Linked DNA regions of Cellvibrio sp. PSBB006. The protein of the gene in region 2 binds, or shares a complex with, the protein of the main gene of each other region. Links are inferred from orthologs where the notes say so. Each region holds a gene or a part of one and is shown on either strand. Other genes may lie near its edges.

Region 1 (4,162 bases), 1.3 Mb from region 2 along the record:
TTAAGCGGCTGGCTGGTACTGCGGCGCCAGCAAACACAAACATTGTCACCGGGCAATCGGCGCTTACAGGTTTTGGAGGAGGTATCCGCCAATGTGGGGACGGTAAGCCATATCTTCGCCAAATATTCGACACTGGTATTGGAGTCCATTCAGTTCGGCGAAAAGTGGCCCGTGGCGCGCAAGCTGGAACTGGATGTGATAAATGCTGAGCTGGTAGCAGAGTTCAAAAAACTGGCGGAGGCAGAAGCCAAATTGCTGATGCTGGGGGAAAAGAACATGGAGCGCAGCTTGCGCTTATACGGCGCCAGAATTGCGTTGTTCCGCAAGCAAGTGTACGTCGGCCGCCAGGATATTACCCAGGAACAAATTACTGCCTTGAAACAATCAATCTTACAGATCCGCGAGCAGTTTTATGACATGCTGAGTCGCAAATACGACCGCCTGCTGGCTAACGCCTGATCAATCTTTGCCCCATTTCTCGCCGCGCCTCGGCAATCGCCGGGGCCGTTGTAGCCAAAAAATCCCTGTCCTGACATCAATTACGCTAGAATGCCCGCCTTTTAACTCGGCCAGCAGCCATATCCAGAGACGTTAACCTGTGATCTCCACCGCCAATATCACCATGCAATTTGGTGCAAAGCCCCTGTTTGAAAATGTGTCCGTCAAATTCAATAACGGCAACCGTTACGGCCTGATTGGTGCCAACGGTTGCGGCAAATCCACGTTTATGAAGATCCTCGGCGGTGACCTGGAAGCGTCCGCCGGCCAGGTGATGCTGGAACCGAATACGCGCCTCGGGAAACTCAAACAGGATCAATTTGCCTATGAAGATTTCACCGTGCTCGATACGGTGATTATGGGACATACTGAACTCTGGCAAGTGAAATCCGAACGCGACCGCATCTACAACCAGGCGGAGATGAGTGAAGCGGACGGCATGCGCGTGGCAGAACTCGAAGTCGCCTTTGCCGAGATGGATGGTTATACCGCTGAAGCGCGGGCCGGTGAATTGCTACTCGGTCTGGATATTCCCATTGAACAACACAATGGTCTGATGAGCGCGGTTGCACCGGGTTGGAAGCTGCGTGTGCTCCTGGCACAGGCCTTGTTTTCCGATCCCGAAGTGCTGCTGCTCGACGAGCCAACCAACAACCTCGACATCAACACCATTCGCTGGCTTGAAGGCGTGCTCAACCAACGCAACAGCACCATCATTATTATTTCGCACGACCGCCACTTCCTGAACGCTGTCTGCACGCATATGGCAGATCTGGATTACGGCGAGTTGCGCATTTATCCCGGCAACTATGATGATTACATGATGGCCTCAACCCAGGCGCGGGAAAAGTTGCTGAATGAGAATGCCAAAAAGAAAGCGCAGATTGCCGAGCTGCAAACCTTCGTCAGCCGCTTCTCCGCCAACGCGTCCAAAGCGAAACAAGCCACCTCACGCGCGCGACAAATTGAAAAGATCCAATTGGAAGACGTTAAGCCCTCCAGCCGCGTCAGCCCTTACATAAGGTTTACACAGAATAAAAAACTGCACCGCCAGGCAGTCACCCTCGATCAGGTATCCAAAAGCTTCGATAAAACCCTGTTCGATGACCTGAGCCTGCAAGTGGAAGCCGGCGAACGGATTGCCATCATCGGCCCCAACGGCGCAGGTAAAACAACGCTATTACGCTGCCTTTATGGCGACCTGACACCAGACAGCGGTACAGTAAAGTGGGCCGAGCAAGCCGAGATCGGTTACTTCGCACAAGATCACGCCGCCGACTTTACCGAAGACAGCAATTTATTCGACTGGATGAAACAATGGACCAAAGGCGACGAACAACTGGTGCGCGGCGCGCTGGGTCGGATGTTGTTTTCCAACGATGAAGTTAAAAAGCATGTGAAGGTATTGTCCGGCGGTGAAAAAGGTCGGATGTTGTTTGGCAAACTCAGCTTGATCAATCCGAATGTGATGCTGCTTGATGAGCCGACCAATCACCTGGATATGGAATCGATTGAGGCTTTGAACCTGGCGCTGGAAAACTACCCCGGCACGCTGATTTTTGTCAGCCACGACCGTGAATTTGTGTCTTCGCTCGCTACGCGAATTATTGATATGCAACCCAGCGGATTAATTGATTTTCATGGTAACTATGAAGATTATTTGCGGAGCCAGGGAATTTACACCAGTTAATTTCGCTCACAAAAAAGCCCGCGATTGCGGGCTTACAGAATCTATTGGCACCCTAGCGAGTTTGGCGTTAGGCCTTTTGTTTCGAAACCTTCAAGTCAGGGATGACTTGAAGGAGCTACAGGGATGTATTCATGCGTTTTCGAAACAAAAGGCCTAATGACAAACGGATTCGAAGCGCCACTCTTTAGAGACAGAAAAACTAGGGATTACCGTAACTCATCAACCGTTGGTAACGACGTTCCAGCACATTATCAATGTGTTCCTTACTCAAGCGATCAACCTGATCCACCAAACGCTCTTGCAGTTTTACTGCCATGGCATCGATATTGCGATGGGCACCACCGAGCGGTTCAGGAATGGTTTCATCCACGATACCCAGATCTTCCAACACCTTGGAGGTAACACCCATCGCCTGTGCCGCTTCCGGCGCTTTGGCAACGGTCTTCCAGATGATATTGGCGCAGCCTTCCGGTGAGATAACAAAATAAGTGGAGTATTGCAGCATGTTGAGGTGATCGCCCACGCCAATGGCCAAGGCGCCACCGGATGAACCTTCGCCGATAACCGTACAAATAATCGGGGTGCGCAAACGTGACATTACCGCCAGGTTCTGCGCGATAGCTTCGGAGATGCCGCGCTCTTCCGAATCAATACCCGGGTAGGCACCGGGGGTATCAATCAGCGTTAACACGGGCAATTTGAAGCGCTCTGCCATCTCCATCAGACGCAATGCCTTGCGATAACCTTCGGGCTTCGGCATACCGAAATTACGGTACACCTTGTCGTGCACGGTGCGGCCTTTTTCTTCGCCAATCACCATCACCGGCTTGCCATCCAGGCGTGCAACACCGCCAATGATCGCTTTGTCGTCACCAAAGTGACGATCACCATGCAACTCGTCCCAATCGGTAAATACCCGACTGATGTAATCAGAGGTATAAGGACGTTGTGGATGGCGGGCCACCTTAACGACGTCCCAGGGAGTGAGGTTGGAATAAATACTTTCGGTCAGCTTGGTGCTCTTTTCACGCAGCTTGGCGATCTCGTCCGCAATATTAAGATCGTTGGCATTGCCAACCAGTTGCAGCTCTTCGATTTTGCCTTCCAGGACCGCAATCGGCTGTTCAAAATCCAGATAATTCAGATTCATATCACTAACTGGCTCAAGGTTTGGGTGTGTTGCGTGGTGATTTATTCAGGTGCCACTCCGGATGAGTCTCCAGATATGCCGGGCACGATAAGGTCGCCTAAGATACGCTAAAGTGCCCCGCGAGTCGACCTCCGAGGCGTATTTTCCTGATGAAATGTAAAAGCAATCAATGGCTTAGCAGGCAGACGATCGACTAATAAACCAGCCGCACCTTGGCTGTTCCATACTGGTCACGCAGGCGTTGTAACAAATCATCCTCCGGTCGGACCAGCCAGGCGTTGCCGAGACGAAGCTGCGCTCGTGCGTTGCTGCGCTGGTAGTCGATAACCAGGGGGCAGCGCCCTTCACGGTAAGGATCAAGAATACTGCTCAACTCACGGATAAAGTTTGCCGGCAAATTACCTGATTCCAGCTCCAGGCATAGTTCCCGCGCCTTTTCCTGACGCACATCGGACAACAGGCTGATGGTGTCAGCACGCATCTTCAGTAAGCCGTTGTAATCGTCGTAACTCACCTGGCCGTTGATCACCAGCAAGCCATCTTTCATCAACAAATCGCGGGACTGATTGTAGGCATCCGAAAAGATTGCCACTTCAATGCGTCCGGTACGATCATCCAGGGTTACAAAAGCCATGGTGTCGCCGCGCTTGGTTTTCATTACACGTTGCGCAACAACCAGGCCCGCAACGGTCTGGTTACTTTTCTCCGGTTTCAAATCCGCAATGCGCGATGACACCAGATGGTTCAATTCACTGTCGTATTCGTCGATGGGGTGACCAGTGAGATACAAGCCAAGAGTTTCTTTTTCCGCGTGCAGGCGCTCT
Region 2 (10,195 bases):
GCGTTGATTAAATGCGTAAGATTTCCCAGGCTATTCGAGCGATCCTTGTCTGCCATCATCGCCACAATACCAATAATGCGTCCCGAGAAATCCTGGGCTTGCAGGCGCCGCGCAAGGTACTGCGTAGCGGCAGGATTGTGCGCAACATCCAGAATAAAATGCTGATTGAGATGGCGCAGTTGTTGAAAGCGCCCGGGAAGCTGTAAATTCTCCAGCACAGAGGCGCAGTCAATTTTACTGAGATCAATTCCGAGCAGATTCACCACTTGCAATGCAGCGGCAAGACTCGGCAAGGGCAACACAGGTAATGGCATCTGCTCCATAACAACGCGTTGATCTGCGGGGTCGAGCCCCCACCAATCCCATCGCATATGCCCTTGAGTAAAAGCAAAACTCTCACCCACACCGTGCCACACAGCAGATACATGTTGCGCTGTGTCCAGCACCGTCTTTGGTGGCACAGGATCAGCGCAAACAACCGGCCGATGCGGACGCATAATGCCCGCTTTTTCCTGTCCGATACTTTCTCGATCATTACCCAACCAGTCCTGGTGATCGAGATCGATACTGGTAATGACAGCAACATCGGCATCAATAATATTGACGGCATCTAGCCGGCCGCCTAGTCCGACCTCCAGCACTATGGCATCCACCTGGTGACAGCGGAATATCTCCAATGCAGCGAGAGTGCCAAACTCAAAATAGGTCAGACTGACAGCGTTACAAGCGAGATAAATCTTTTCGAATGCGTCACAAACCTCTGCCTCAGTGGCATTTACGCCATCAATACAGATGCGTTCGCAATAGTGCAGCAGATGGGGAGATGTATAAACGCCAACTTTTTTCCCTGCGGCGCGCAACAGTGCAGCCGTAGCCGCCACACATGAACCCTTGCCGTTAGTGCCGCCAACCGTGACAACCCTTGCGGAGGGATTCAACAACTGCAATCGTTGAGCGACAACGCGGATGCGCTCCAGCCCCAGGTCGATCTCCTGGGGATGGCAGGTTTCCAGCCACCCCAACCAGTCATTAAGTGATGAAAATTGCATCGAAGCGCAGGGCGAAAAGTTTAAACCGCTGCGCGACGGGTAAATTTCGCCAGCAAGGCAGCAACTTTATCGCGCATGTCACGACGGTGAATGATCATGTCGATAGCTCCATGCTCCAGCAAAAATTCACTGCGCTGGAAACCTTTAGGTAACTTCTGGCGAATGGTTTGCTCGATAATATTTGGACCAGCAAAACCGGCGCGCGCACCCGGCTCAGCGGCATTGATATCACCCAAAAGCGCCAGACTGGCTGACACACCGCCATATACCGGATCTGTCATGATCGAAATATAAGGCGTTCCCTGCATCTTCAAGCGCTCAATCACCGCGCTGGTTTTGGCCATCTGCATCAGAGAAATCAACGCCTCTTGCATGCGAGCGCCGCCCGTAGCGGAGAAACAGATCAACGGAATATTTTCTTCAAGGGCCACTTTGGCAGCGCGGGTAAAACGTTCACCTACCACATATCCCATCGAACCACCGTGGAACGCAAACTCAAAAGCCACTGCTACCACCGGCATACCCTTCAACTCACCCTTCATGGCAATCAAGGCATCTTTTTCGCCCGTAGTTTTCTGGGCTGAGGTTAAACGCTCTTTATATTTTTTGATGTCTTTAAATTTCAGACGGTCAATAGGCTCAACTTCCGTCGCCAATTCCTTACGATTATCTTCATCAAGGAATACATTCAGGCGCGCTCGTGCGCCCATGCGTTTGTGGTGATCGCACTTGGGACAAACATCGAGATTTTTTTCCAGTTCGGGCTTGTAAAGCACTGCATCGCACTTCACACATTTCTCCCACAAACCTTCAGGGACTTTGGTACTGCGCTTGCCTTCCGAGCGCACCACGTTAGGGATAATCTTGTCTAACCAACTCATCGGTTATCTTCTCTCGTTACAGTTTTCGACATTAAAAATCAGTTTTAGCGCGCATCAAGTGCCCGACGGATGCCGCCAACAATATCACCGACTGCCTGAGCAATCGCATCCTGGCCTTGGTCAGCCATACTGCCCATTTTTTCCACCAACACACTACCAACGACTACACCATCCGCGAGGGAGGCAATCGCCTTGGCTGTTTCAGGATCTTTGATGCCAAAACCGACACAAACCGGCAGATCGGTAAGCTTACCAAACTCATCCAGTTTGGCTTTTACCGCACCGACATCCAAGTGACCGGCACCGGTAACACCTTTGAGAGATACATAGTAGAGAAAACCACTGGCGTGGCTGGCAATTTTGCGCGCCCGCTCCAGGGTTGTTGTCGGTGCCAACAGGAAGATGTTATCGAGGCCCGCAGCATCCAAGGCATCCTTCAATACCACGACTTCCTCAGGAGGCAAGTCTACCGTCAACAAACCATCGACGCCTGCTTCGGCTGCAGCCTTGGCGAAAGCTTCGTAGCCAAAACGCTCTACCGGATTGGCGTATCCCATCAATACCAGAGGCGTGTGGTTATTGGTTTTACGAAACTCACTCACCACTTCCAGGGTATTTCTCAAACTGATGTTATGGGCGAGCGCCCGCTCATGTCCTTTCTGGATAACTGGCCCTTCGGCCATCGGATCGGAAAAGGGAACACCCAGCTCGATGACATCAACCCCTTGCTCCACCAGTTTATGCATAGCGGGCAAAGTGGCTGCCGGATAAGGATCGCCATTAACAATATAAGCTACCAATGCTTTACGATTATTGGCCTTAGCTTGACTCAAGACTTGCGAGATTCGACTCATCAATTGAAATTCCTAGACGACTGATAGTGCCCGATGGCGGTTAAACGGTGATTCCATCGATTTCGGCAACAGTGAGAATATCCTTGTCACCCCGGCCGGAAAGATTGGCAATGATAATTTGATCTTTGCCCATGGTAGGTGCAAGTTTCTCCACATAAGCCAAGGCGTGACTGGACTCCAGCGCTGGCATAATGCCCTCAGTCCGCGTTATTTTGCGGAAAGCAGCGAGCGCTTCATCATCATTAATTGCCACATAGTTTACGCGACCAATGTCCTTTAACCAGGAGTGTTCCGGACCTACACCAGGATAATCAAGACCAGCAGATACAGAATGCGTCTCGATAATTTGACCGTTTTCATCTTCCATCAGATACGTGCGGTTGCCATGCAGGACACCGGGAATACCTTTGTTTAAAGGAGCTGCGTGTTTGCCCGTTTCGATACCCAGACCCCCGGCTTCCACGCCGTACATCGCCACCGATTCATCGGTCAGGAATGGATGGAACAAACCAATGGCATTTGAACCACCACCGACACACGCCACCAGGGCATCAGGTAATTTCCCAGCTTGCGCCAGAGATTGTTCACGCGCCTCACGGCCGATTACCGCCTGGAAATCACGCACCAGTTGAGGGTAAGGATGAGGACCCGCGACGGTGCCAATGATATAGAACGTGTCATCCACATTCGTAGCCCAGTCACGCATCGCTTCGTTCATGGCATCTTTTAATGTGCGTGAGCCCGACGTGACGGGAAATACTTCCGCACCAAGTAACTTCATTCGATAGACGTTCAAAGACTGACGTTTGACATCTTCTGCGCCCATATACACTCGGCATTTCAAGCCAAGCCGAGCCGCGACTGTGGCGGTAGCGACGCCGTGCTGCCCTGCCCCGGTCTCGGCGATAACCCGGCCTTTACCGGTAAATTTGGCCAGAAGCGCCTGTCCGATTGTGTTATTAACCTTGTGCGCACCGGTGTGATTAAGATCTTCACGTTTCAAAAATATTTGCGCGCCACCCAGTTCCCGGGTCCAGCGCTCCGCGAAGTACAGCGGAGAAGGTCGGCCTACATAATGGGCCAGATCTTTGTCAAATTCGGCTTGAAAGTCAGGATCATCCTTCAGACGGGTGTAAATAGTGTTTAACTCATCCAGCGCGTATATAAGGGTTTCCGAAACAAAGCGGCCACCATAGGGACCAAAATGACCTTCGGCGTTGGGAAATGCGCTGTAATCAATTACGGAAGACTGCTTGATATCACTCACCGTTTCTTCACCTGTTCGAGCCATGACTGGCATTGATAATAAATTCTCTTACCTTGGCAGCATCTTTCTTACCGGGGGCTGATTCAACACCGCCGCTTACGTCCACCCCATAAACCTTCGTGGTATGAATGGCGTCAGCAACGTTGGCTGCAGTCAATCCACCTGCCAGGACAATGGCTTTATCGGGATTCTTCGGAACCCGCTGCCAATCAAAGGTTTCACCGGTGCCTCCGGGAACTCCGGGGCGGTATGCATCCAGAAGAATTGCTGCCGCTGAAGGGTAGCCCGCTATTGCCGATGTAATATCCAGGGCCGGACGCATACGAATAGCTTTCATGTAAGGTCGACCAAAAGACTCACAATAGGCAGATGTCTCATCGCCATGAAACTGCAATACATGCAATGACACTCGACTCAACACCTCACTCACATAAGCCGGTTCCGCATTAACAAATAAGCCGACAGTTGTAACAAATGGCCCAACGGAACGGGCTATTTCCTGAGCGAGGTCAACATCGATGGCTCGCGGGCTAGGCTCATAAAACACCAGACCAATTGCATCGGCTCCCGCTTCTTGCGCAGCCAATGCATCAGTTACCGAGGTAATACCACAAATTTTTATTCGGGCTCGTGCCACTGTCCAAACCGTTAAGAAAATAAAGCGCCGATACTAACAGAAAACTACCTCAAAAACTGTACCTTGCCGGTTTTTGGCGTCATCACCGATCGATTCTATGGTGCTATAAAACCACCCACCGGTTCGGCTAAAAATAAAGGGCCCGGCGATATTTCGGGCAATGCAAAATGCTCTGGATAACCAACTGACACCAGATACAAGCCAAAGGGCCTTGCGGTTACACCGCCAGCACTGCGATTTTTTGCAGCGAGTACTTCCGCCACCCATGAAGGTGGTACATCGCCGACACCGACCGCAATCAATACGCCCACAATGTTACGCACCATATGATGTAGAAATGCGTTGGCCTGCACCTCCAATACGATCAAATCACCGCGGCGGACGATATGCAGATGATTAATTTTTCGCACTGGGCTGCGCGCCTGGCATTGCGAAGCCCGGAATGATGTAAAGTCATGCTCGCCCACCAAACAAGCGGCACCTTCCCGCATACGGTCCACATCAAGCCGACGGTTTGACCAGGTCACCCGATCATGGGTCAGACTGGAATAGCTCTCTCGATCCGATAGCAGGTAACGGTATGTACGCGCATGTGCGCTGAAACGTGCGTGGAATTGAGGGGCAACATTTTTTGCCCAGCGCACGGCCACACTGGGCGGAAGATGAGCGCGTGTACCCAGTGCCCAGGCACGCTCCGGGCGCTGTGCCAATGTATCAAAATGAACAATTTGCGCAGTGGCATGAACACCTGCATCCGTACGTCCTGCGCATACCAGGGTAACAGGCTCAGCAGCTATGGTTGATAGAGCCACCTCCAACGCTTGCTGCACTGTACTGACACCATTAGGTTGTGTCTGAAACCCATGAAATTCAGCGCCGTTGTATTCAACCGCCATCGCCACCCGTTGCATACCCTCAGGCCAAATAGTGTCAGCCACCACTTCGCCATTGCGGGTATAAACTTTACTGGTAGGGACGTAATTCTCACTCATGTGCGCAATTTCATTAAGAAAGCTAACAGCCACAAATAACAAAGCCTCATGCACCGAAGTGCACAAGGCTTTATTGGCACATCAACAAATCAGGCGTCTATTCGGCCAAGTAAACCTTCAGCTTCTTCGCGCTGCTGGGCATTACCTTCCTGAACAACTTCGGAAAGGATGTCACGCGCACCGTCAGTGTCACCCATATCAATGTAAGCACGCGCCAGATCGAGTTTGGTTGCTGCCTCATCAGTATCGGCAAGGAAGTCCAGCTCGGCATCCATATCAGCCTCAGACATAGTACCAAGCTCGGGCATATCTTCAGCCTCCTCATCCGGAAGTTCAGATAAGGCCTGCTCAAACATATCATCGTCAGCATCAGGCAAATCAGTCGTTGTCAGTGAAGGCTGTTCATCTTCCAGCTGAGCATCGAGATCCGCAAATGCCTTGTCATCGGTCTCACCAAACTCGGCGTCAAGACCTTCCATTTCATGGTCCAGACTTTCCATTTCATGATCCAGCGCTTCCAGATCCAGATCGCTCATGTCCATGTCTGGATTAAAGTCGTCGGTATTATCATCATCTAACGCACGTACTGGCTTTTCTTCCTGCTCTGGCGCGGCTTCGCCAAACGCAATTTCATCTTCTGTGTCTTCTGCCAGTTCAGTTTCTTCAAAGTCGAAACTGAAGTCATCATCCTCCACCGCAGTAGATGTTGGCGATGCCGCTGTTTCTTTGAGCGGAGGCTCGTCATCTAATTCGAACGAAAGCTCTCCCAGGTCATCATCGAAAGAACTGGTTTCTTCTTTCTTTACTTCTGTTTCATCGGTGGCAACAGAGAAGTCATCATCAAGGTCCAGAGTAAACTCATCTTCACCCGCAACCGCATCAGTATCCTGAGGCTCTTCAAATGAGAGGTCGTATCGGGTATTAGCCGTACCTACATCAGACTCTCTTGACAGAGTTTCACCCAATGACAAAGGCTCTGACGACTCTTCTTCCAAATCCAGATCAAAACTGAAATCATCATCGGTGGTAGATGCCGAGGCTTGCTGGGTATCCGCCGGCTCGCCGTACAAATCATCGTCCAGGCCGAAATCAACAGTGTCATCACTGGAAGATAAATCAATGCCATCCTGTGCCGACAGATCGAGGCCCGAATCAAACTCGCCCGCGCCGGGGATGCTTTCGCGCAACTCAGCAGCTCGCTGCAGCTCTGCATGGCTCGCATCACCCAATAAACTGGCATAGTGTTGATCAAACTTGTCGACGTTTTCTGTCTGGGAGTAAACCTCCAGCAACTTCATTCGAATGGGCACTGAAGAGGGCTCTCTTGAGAGAGCTGTCAATAGCATCTCTTCTGCCTGATCGAACTTGCCGTAGGCTATATAGATATCAGCTTCCGCAACCGCATCGCCTGTCTCGGCCTCGGCCGGAAGATCATCTTCATCAAACAGCGGCATCTCATCTTCCGCTTCGCCAGGATAATCTTCCTGATACTCTTCGTTGTATGCTTCTTCATCAGCCGGAGGCATGCTGAAGAAATCGTCTTCTTGTGCAGTTTCCTCTTCCATCGCTTGTTCATTGCGACGGCGGATCAGTGCATAGGCAGCCAACAATAACACCAGCAAACCCGCGCCAATCCAGATAGCGTTATCCACGATGTGATCAACAATGGTGGGCTTGGGTGCGGATTGCACCACACGATTAGGGTTTACCGGTGCAGGCTTCGCTTGTTCGGGCTCCACTACCTGCGGCGCAGGCGTTTCAGCCGGCTCACTTTCAACTGGCGCCTCAAGCTCAGACTCTATGGCAGGCTCTGGCGTTACAACATCACCAGCTACTGGTTCATCCGGTTGCACTTCTTCGGGCTGAATTGCATCCGGCGTTGTAGTTTCAGTTGCCTCGCCCTGCGTTGCGGCTTGTTGACTAGCCGCCAACTGCATCGCGCGAAGCTGCTCATTACTGACATCGACCAAACGCTCCATCGTGTCGATTTGCTCTTCCAGATCCTGAATCCGTGAATTCAGATCGGAATTCTCCATACGCGCTTTGTCGAGTTCTTCCAAAGTAGCAGCCAGTTCATTTTCCAAACCACGGCTGTCGCCCGCATTACTGCCGCTACCCTGTCCGCTGCCATCATAATCGCTGCCGGGTGATGCGAGTCGAACCTGCCCGCTCACATCCTGGGACTCGCGACGCGTAGACACTTCGCGACGCGACGCATTCAACTGAGCCCCCATGGCATTTCCAGACCATTCCTGGTTCTGCATTGCAACCTCAGCAACAGCATCACCACGAGACATGGAGCGAATTTCATCGGCCGAAGGCAAGCGCAATACTTGCCCTTTACGCAGCAAATTGATATTGCCGTTAATAAATGCGTCGGGGTTCAATCGCTGGATAGCCAGCATGGTCTGGTGTACTGACAATCCGCGCTCCGGACGAACATCCAAAGCGATCTGCCACAAGGTTTCATTACTGCCAACAGGCCCATAGGAGTCAGCCCCGGAACGGCGACCACCCGAAGGAGCTTCAGGCTCTGGGCGAGGCGTTGTTTGGGAATAATCGGATGAGCTGGAACGCGTCGGCGTCTGTACCGTGGGGCTGGTACGCGGTTGCGTCATGGGCTGGGGATACGATGTAGCAGATTCAACAGGCGTTGAGGGCGTATCGGCAAATGTCGGCAAGTCCATCAGCAAGGTGTACTCGCGCAACAGCCGACCACTGGGCCAACGGGCCTCTACCAGGAAATTGAGATAGGGTTCACGCACGGGATTGCGTGTTGAAACACGAACAACGGCACCGCCAGGTTCATTTAATAAGACCTGAAATTCGAGCTCCGTGTAGAAGTAGAGGCGATCAACACCATTGCGCTCAAAATCGGCTGGAGAACCAAGTGCTACGATGACTTGATCCGCACCGAGATCGCGAACATCCAGCAATTTGATTTCAGCATCCAGCGGCTGATTCAGAGCTGAATTTAGTTTGATTTCTCCCAACCCCAAGGCACTGGCGTAATTTGCCAAAAACGCTATGGCAAATCCACAGACCCCAACCAGCTTTCGAAGATGCATAGGACTATCCTTTTATTATCTCCCCCCTGGTTTCAAGCACCTGACAGGGATGGCAACATTTTGTCGGTCAAAAATATCGGGTACTTAAACCTGGACATTGTATGCAGAGGTTATAAAACCTCGAATAAATCTTCACTATCTTTCGTAAGTATTCATTATAAATAGCTTTTTATCAACACTTCAGCCCTTAACAAGCAGCCAAGCTGGCAGATTTTTAAACGTTTTTGGGCATATTCCACAAAATTAAGCGGTAGATTTTACCGCCCGCCGGGTGAAATTAACGCTCCGACTAAAAAAACGCCTCGATTCTGGTATAAGAATCGAGGCGTTGATTCTGCACGCATTAGCTCTTTATCAGGCTTCCTTAAGTATGCGCAACATCCGGCGCAAAGGTTCTGCTGCGCCCCACAACAGTTGATCCCCGACGGTAAAAGCTGACAGATACTGCGGCCCCATATTCATCTTGCGCAAGCGCCCTACCGGTATTGACAATGTGCCGGTTACGGCTGTCGGAGTCAGATCACGCAAACTCGCATCGCGCTCGTTTGGTACAACTTTAGCCCATTGATTCGCTTCTGCCAGCATCGCTTCGATATCAGCAACTGGAACATCTTTGTTTAGCTTGATCGTCAATGCTTGACTGTGGCAACGCATTGCACCAATACGAACGCAGAGACCATCCACCGGAATGGGGTTTTCACTACGACCCAAAATCTTGTTAGTCTCGACCTGCCCTTTCCATTCTTCTTTGCTTTGGCGGCTTTCCAATTGCTTATCGATGTAGGGCAAAAGGCTGCCAGCCAATGGGTGCCCGAAGTTATCACGAGGAAAGTCAGCGCTACGCATGGTTTCAGCCACCTGACGATCTATCTCCAGAATTGCCGAAGCCGGATCGGCCAATTTATCAGCGACCGAAGCATGGATAGTGCCCATCTGGCTGATCAGCTCTCGCATATTTTGCGCACCCGCACCTGAAGCCGCCTGGTAAGTCATCGAAGAAACCCAATCCACCAAGCCAGCGCGAAACAAACCACCCAAGCCCATTAACATAAGACTGACAGTACAGTTTCCACCGATGTAATTCTTAACGCCCTTGGCGATACCATTCTTGATGACATCCAGGTTTACCGGATCGAGGACAATCAGAGAATCCTTATCCATACGAAGGCTGGATGCAGCATCAATCCAATACCCGTTCCAACCTTCACTGCGCAGCTTGGGAAATACATCATTAGTGTAATCGCCCCCCTGGCAGGTGATGATAACGTCCAGTTGTTTCAGGTCAGCAATAGAAAAAGCATCCTTGAGCGCTGGCAGGCCACTGGCCACTGCCGGCGCTGCACCACCCACATTGGATGTGGTGAAAAAAATCGGCTCGATATCAGCAAAATCATTTTCCGCTTGCATGCGATCCATTAACACAGACCCCACCATGCCACGCCAACCT

What was found.
Region 1: the proteins of accD (region 2) and CBR65_RS07770 are in contact, whole or in part, in a solved structure (PDB 8UXZ), measured with the Escherichia coli proteins. The link is inferred for Cellvibrio sp. PSBB006 from one-to-one orthologs.

What each region holds. Positions count from the first base shown.
Region 1 is NZ_CP021382.1:1,879,548-1,883,709, forward strand. The notes cover bases 1,364-4,162. They hold CBR65_RS07770 (acetyl-CoA carboxylase carboxyltransferase subunit alpha), read right to left. Parts: upstream 3,339-4,162; coding sequence 2,388-3,338; downstream 1,364-2,387. Other genes in these bases: CBR65_RS07765 (ABC-F family ATPase), read left to right, coding at 1,364-2,188; dnaE (DNA polymerase III subunit alpha), read right to left, coding at 3,532-4,162. Also shown: CBR65_RS07760 (energy transducer TonB), read left to right, coding at 1-459; more of CBR65_RS07765, read left to right, coding at 599-1,363. UniProt on the Escherichia coli protein: Component of the acetyl coenzyme A carboxylase (ACC) complex. First, biotin carboxylase catalyzes the carboxylation of biotin on its carrier protein (BCCP) and then the CO(2) group is transferred by the carboxyltransferase to acetyl-CoA to form malonyl-CoA.
Region 2 is NZ_CP021382.1:551,106-561,300, reverse strand. The notes cover bases 1-2,799. They hold accD (acetyl-CoA carboxylase, carboxyltransferase subunit beta), read right to left. Parts: upstream 1,931-2,799; coding sequence 1,070-1,930; downstream 1-1,069. Other genes in these bases: trpA (tryptophan synthase subunit alpha), read right to left, coding at 1,975-2,784; folC (bifunctional tetrahydrofolate synthase/dihydrofolate synthase), read right to left, coding at 1-1,049. In the rest of the region: trpB (tryptophan synthase subunit beta), read right to left, coding at 2,825-4,042; CBR65_RS02585 (phosphoribosylanthranilate isomerase), read right to left, coding at 4,059-4,688; tRNA pseudouridine(38-40) synthase TruA, read right to left, coding at 4,784-5,680; CBR65_RS02575 (FimV/HubP family polar landmark protein), read right to left, coding at 5,770-8,748; asd (aspartate-semialdehyde dehydrogenase), read right to left, coding at 9,103-10,195.